2 linked regions of the Priestia megaterium genome follow. The protein of the gene in region 1 interacts with the protein of each later gene in a pairwise test. Links are inferred from orthologs where the notes say so. Each region holds a gene or a part of one and is shown on either strand. Other genes may lie near its edges. The genes, in order: LIS78_RS25935 and topA.

Evidence for each region.
Region 2: the proteins of LIS78_RS25935 (region 1) and topA interact in binary tests that used the Escherichia coli proteins (3 or more experiments, as listed by UniProt). The link is inferred for Priestia megaterium from one-to-one orthologs.

What each region holds. Positions count from the first base shown.
Region 1 is NZ_CP085442.1:4,983,194-4,986,329, forward strand. The notes cover bases 337-3,135. They hold LIS78_RS25935 (YigZ family protein), read left to right. Parts: upstream 337-1,317; coding sequence 1,318-1,953; downstream 1,954-3,135. Other genes in these bases: LIS78_RS25930 (sensor histidine kinase), read right to left, coding at 337-878; LIS78_RS25940 (LCP family protein), read left to right, coding at 2,150-3,135. Also shown: more of LIS78_RS25930, read right to left, coding at 1-336; more of LIS78_RS25940, read left to right, coding at 3,136-3,136.
Region 2 is NZ_CP085442.1:4,103,689-4,106,958, forward strand. What follows is about bases 217-3,149. They hold topA (type I DNA topoisomerase), read right to left. Parts: upstream 2,755-3,149; coding sequence 679-2,754; downstream 217-678. Other genes in these bases: trmFO (FADH(2)-oxidizing methylenetetrahydrofolate--tRNA-(uracil(54)-C(5))-methyltransferase TrmFO), read right to left, coding at 217-472; dprA (DNA-processing protein DprA), read right to left, coding at 2,909-3,149. Outside these bases: more of trmFO, read right to left, coding at 1-216; more of dprA, read right to left, coding at 3,150-3,270. UniProt on the Escherichia coli protein: Releases the supercoiling and torsional tension of DNA, which is introduced during the DNA replication and transcription, by transiently cleaving and rejoining one strand of the DNA duplex.

The sequences.
Region 1 (3,136 bases):
AGTGCTACTTCTAATTTTGAAGCAGTTCGCTTCTCTTGTCCAATGGAAATAAACGTAATCCGAGGCTTGCCTTCGTTATAATCTTCGATTGTATCAAGATATTTACGCAGTGTCGGAATTAGACCTAAGTCGTCAAGTGCCATCGGTCTTAAATCATATATAATTCGACGCACTTCGTATAGGGCAGAACGAACCATTTTTCGTAAATCTCGAATTTCTTCCATTGCTTCTTTTGCACTACGTTCCCGGTAAATTCGGTCAATTAATTCCGATCTCATCATAACATTTGCAAGCATTTGAGCTGGGCCGTCATGAATCTCTCTTGACAAACGTTTCCGTTCCTCTTCCTGAGCTTCAATAATCCGAAAGCCAAAATACTCTTTTTGAATAGCATCTTCTACTATTTCCCCTACTTGTTTTAAATCACTTGTTAAATAATTTAACACAACGGAAATTTGACCTACTAGGTGATCTGCACGTTTAATCGTTTCTTCCAATGTAAGCAAGCGTCTTTCTAGTTCATCTCGACGATTACGCAGCTGATATTCGCTTTGCTGATTCATCAGCAGCTTGGTTTGTAATTCGTGTGCTTTTTCATAAGCGTCTTTTACTTCAGGCTCTGAATAAATTTGAAAATGTCGGCTCACATCAGACAAACGCTTTCGAGCCAACCTTGCCTGAGTTTCCAATTTATCGCCTTGCTCTATCGTCTCAAGAACTTTTCCTTTTAACACTTCTAACTCTTCTTTAATTTGCTGATATTCTTGTCTGGCATCTTCAGAAAGGCGATAGACTTCATTTTTACTATCTCCCACTGTGCCAATAATCTTCTCAAAAATTTCATCAAGTGCCTTGCTTGTTAATTTATGTTTCGACATTTACTCACCCCAAACTATACTCACATTCGGAGAAATGTCTATACGTTCATGCTATATATAGTATTCGTATGACCTATCTGAATTGTGAGGATAAGATCCATATTTTCTCCCTATCTGACTTTTTATATCCAAAAAGTAACGGTTGTTTTTAGTACCCTCAAACTCGACATCAATCAACGCTTGACTCGCGTTATTTGAATAGATTACCATTTACGCTCACTCTTCAACAGTGACTAACTTCCTGTTTAAACCATTTCATTATTTAGCTATACAAGCCTGCACACTCTTTTATTATAACGTATATTCTGTATGGCTTGTTTAAGTGATGTTGAATTTGATTAATTGATGTCTTTTCATAAACATTTTATACTAATAGCAAGTAAACAGTACGTAAATACCCGTTTTTCTTCTATTTATAACGCTAAGGAGGATTTTTTGATTGTTATCACAATATTATACCGTAAAACAAGAAGGTTCACATGAAATCACTATTCAAAAATCTAGATTCATTTGTCATATGAAACGTGTAACAACTGAGGAAGAAGCTCAGCAATTTATTCAAGACATTAAAAAACAGCACTGGAATGCTACTCATAACTGTTCAGCTTACCTAATTGGAGAACGAGATCAATTTCAAAAAGCAAACGATGATGGAGAACCAAGTGGAACAGCAGGCGTACCAATGTTAGAAGTGCTTAAAAAGAGAGGCTTAAAAGATACAGTGGTCGTCGTTACGCGCTATTTCGGAGGCATTAAATTGGGCGCAGGTGGCTTGGTACGCGCGTATGGAAAATCCGTTTCCGAAGCGTTAAATGAACTAGGTACAGTCAAACGAACTCTCATGGCGGTTATGCATACAACCGTCGACTATACATGGCTTGGAAAATTAGAAAATGAGCTTCGCAGTTCCGTTTATCTATTAAAAGAAATCCACTACGCAGATATGGTAGAGATTGAAACATTTGTAGAGGAAGCTCAAACAGAAGCATTTACTGAATGGATGACCGAGCTAACAAACGGCCAAGCAGATATTCGAGCAGGTGAGACGACCTATTTAGAAGAAGATGTAGAATGAATTATTTACTCTTATTAAAAAACATTGTACAATTGATAAATAGCGCAACTATTCTGATGGTTGCGCTACTTGTCAATGAGTAAAAAACCTCGTACAGATGCATAGCTTTGACGAGTTTGATTCATACATTCCAATTTATAACACATACTAAGTGTCACAATAAGTGTTCGAATATACGAATAAAAGGAGAAACCGTATGGCTCAATATAGACGTTTTCAAAAAAGAGTAAACAAACGGAAAAGAAAACGAAGGCTTTTTACATTTTTTCTGTTACCTATCCTTATTTTAGGGCTTTCTGCAACCGCTTATGGCTCTTATTTATTTGTTAAAGCTAAAACAGTAGCTTCTGATTCTTATGAAGGACTCGGAGATCGCGATAATTCTCCTATGCGTGATCGTAAAATCGATCCCAAAAAAGATGATATATCCATTTTATTTATGGGCGTAGATGATAGTGAAACCAGGAAATTCGGAAAATCAGCCCGTACAGATGCTTTAATTTTGGCGACCTTTAACGAAACAAATAAAACCGTAAAGCTTGTAAGCATACCTCGAGATTCGCGGGTTTATATACCTGAAGTGAACAAAAAAGATAAAATTACTCATGCCCATGCTTACGGAGGTCCAAAAGCAACTGTAGAAACGGTAGAACAGCTGTTTAATGTCCCTGTTGATTACTATGTTAAAGTGAATTTTAAAGCTTTCACAGACATTGTAGACTCACTTGGGGGAATCGATTTTGATGTACCTTATGCGATGAGTGAAAAGGACTCAAAAGATCGTCATAATGCTATTGTCTTAAAACCAGGAAATCAACATTTAAATGGCGAAGAAGCGTTAGCTGTTGCTCGAACACGAAAACAAGACAACGATATTGAGCGAGGAAAAAGACAACAGCAGTTGATTGAAGCCATGATTAAAAAAGCTGCTTCCATTGGATCACTAAATAAATATGGAAATCTTATCGAAGCTGTTGGCGATAATATGAAAACGAATTTAATGTTCGGTGAAATGCTTTCGTTTTATGATTATGCTTCGAAAAAAGTAGACATCGAAACCATTAACTTAGACGGTAGCGATGAAAAAATTAACGGCGTTTACTACTTCAAACTAGACAATGATTCAGTGGAAAAAGTAAGTGAAAAGCTCCGCAAGCATTTAGGCATTGAATCAACTTCAGAT
Region 2 (3,270 bases), 880 kb from region 1 along the record:
AATATAAATAATCTTCACTTGTTAACGCGCGCAGCTTTTCCGATAAATCTTTTGACGTTAACGGACCTGTTGCAATAACAGTTGGTCCTTGTGGAATTTCCGTAATCTCTTCATTAACAACCGTTACGTTCGGATGATTTTTAACACTTTCCGTCACACGAGCGGCAAATTCGTGACGGTCAACAGCCAGTGCTCCACCTGCTGGAACCGCACACTCGTCTGCTGAACGAATAATTACAGAGTCTAATAATCGCATTTCTTCTTTTAAAACGCCAACTGCATTTGTTAATGTATTCGCACGCAGTGAATTACTACATACTAATTCAGCAAATTTGTCCGTATGATGAGCAGGTGTTTGCTTCACTGGTCTCATCTCATAAAGACGGACTTTTAAACCGCGCTTTGCGATTTGCCAAGCTGCTTCACTTCCAGCAAGGCCTGCTCCGATAACATTAATTACTTGTTCATTCATTGTAAATCCTCCAACTTCATTTCTATCTTTTCTATCATTTTCCTTATTCATTCACTTGTCTTTTCCTTTTTTAACGGGACAAAGAAAATGCGACATTACTCAATGTCGCTAATAACGTTTCCATTTTAGCACATGAAGCAATGTCGCCGCATCTTATATAACTGCTATTTTTAAATTTAAAGTGTGGGAATTCATCCCATTCTCTTTTACTGCTGAGCTTCCTCTTTATAATCACAACTTGTACAGACGACTTGAGTTCCTTTTTTCTGTTTCTTCTCCACAAGCAGATTTTCACATTTCGGACATTTTCTTGCAATTGGCTTATCCCAAGATACGAAGTCACAGCCTGGGAATCGATCACAGCCATAAAATGTACGCTTTTTCTTCGATTTTCGCTCAACGATATTTCCTTCTTCACATTTCGGACACTTTACGCCAATTTCTTTTACAATTGGCTTCGTGTTGCGGCAGTCAGGGAAATTAGAGCATGCCATAAATTTTCCGTAGCGCCCCATTTTGTATACCATAGGTGAACCGCATTCTTCACAATCTTCTCCGGCAGGTTCATCTTTAATCTCCACTTCGCGCATTTCTTTTTCAGCATGTTCTAAGCGTTTTTCAAAATCACTGTAAAATTCGTCAATAACACGCACCCATTGAACATTACCATCTTCCACTTCATCCAAATCGTTTTCCATTTTAGCTGTAAACTCTACATCTAAAATTTCCGGGAAAAACTCCAATACAAGCTCTAGTACAATTTCTCCAAGTTCTGTTGGAACAAAACGCTTGTTATCGAGCGCTACGTACCCGCGCTTTTGAATCGTGTCAAGTGTTGGAGCATATGTAGACGGTCGACCAATGCCTAGCTCTTCTAATGTCTTGACTAAACGAGCTTCTGTATATCTTGGCGGCGGCTGTGTGAAGTGCTGCTTTTCATCGATGTCCTTAGAATAAGCTACTTCTCCTTCTTCTAAGTCTGGAAGAAGATTTTCTTTTTCCTCCACTTGATCATCATTGCCTTCAACATACACTTTCATAAAGCCTGGAAATTTAACTTTCGAGCCGTTCGCTCTAAATGTTACGTCTCCATTTTTCAAATCTACAGCCATTGTATCCATAATTGCAGGTGCCATTTGACTAGCAACGAAGCGCTCCCATACTAACTTATACAGTCGATACTGATCACGCGATAAGAACTCTTTTACCTCTCCTGGTTTACGAAGAGCTGAAGTTGGACGAATCGCTTCGTGGGCATCTTGCGCATTCGAATTTCTCTTTTCTTTACGCTTTTCCGTTGCCACAAACTGATTTCCGTATGCGTTCGTAATGTAATCTCTAGCTTCTGTTTGAGCTGTTTCTGAAATACGAGTAGAATCGGTACGCATATACGTGATAAGACCTACTGTACCTTCTTTTCCTAAATCAATTCCTTCATATAATTGCTGCGCAATCATCATTGTTTTTTTCGCTCGGAAGTTCAGTTTCCGCGCTGCCTCTTGCTGTAATGAAGACGTGGTAAAAGAAGGAGCTGCATTACGCTTTCGCTCACGTTTTGTTACTTTAGAAATTGAAAATTCATTTCCATCTAATTGTTTAACAATGTTGGTTACATCATTTTCATTTGATAGTTCTACTTTTTTCCCTTGATATTCGATTAACTGGCCTTCAAATTGGTCGTTTCCTTTTTGAAAAGTTGCTTTTACCGTCCAGTATTCTTCTGGGATAAACTTTGCAATTTCTTTTTCACGATCAATAATTAACCTCACTGCAATTGATTGAACCCTTCCGGCACTTAATCCTTTTTTCACTTTTTTCCACAGCAATGGACTGATGTTATAGCCAACCAGCCTGTCAAGAATACGGCGTGCTTGTTGAGCATCTACTAAATCCATATTAATTGCTCGTGGATGTTTAAAAGATTCTTTAATCGCTTCTTTTGTAATCTCGTTAAATACTACGCGACAGTCCGATGCAATGTCTACATCCAAACTGTGCGCCAAGTGCCATGCAATCGCTTCTCCTTCACGGTCTGGATCGGCTGCTAGGTAAATCTTTTTTGCTTTTTTAGCCGCTGTTTTTAGTTCTTTTAAAACCGGGCCTTTCCCGCGAATTGTAATATATTTCGGATTGTAATCCTGTTCAATATCAATTCCCATTTGACTTTTAGGTAAATCGCGAACATGTCCCATCGATGCTTTTACTTTATATTTCTTTCCTAAATAACGTTCAATTGTTTTAGCCTTTGCAGGCGATTCTACAATTACTAGGTAGTCAGACATCTATTTGTTCCTCCTCAAGAGGTAGAATAAAATCTTCATTATTATTAAATATTTGGTTCTTGTTTGTCAAATGTCAAAAAGATAAGTCATACGATTTTACTACGTATCTCACTAGTATTTCATACCATGCAAGAATATGACTACTTTGAAACATTCATCTTATATACATCATTTCATCTGTAATATCAGCAGCGCTTTGCACAAGTTTTGCCCCTAATTGGATTAACTTATTCGTTCCACATGATGTTTCTTCAAAAATAGAACCCGGTATGGCAAATACTTCTCTTCCTTGCTGAAGCGCCTGGTCGGCGGTAATAAAAGATCCACTTCTTTCTTTTGCTTGCACCACCAACGTGCCTCCTGTTAATCCGCTAATGATTCTGTTTCTGCGAGGGAAAAACCATTTCGTCGGCTTCATAAACGGGGCATATTCAGAAAGCAGCAAATGATGCTGCGCAATTTCTCTTGCTAAATTTTGGTTTCCTCTTGGGTAAATATTATAAAACCCTCCGCCTA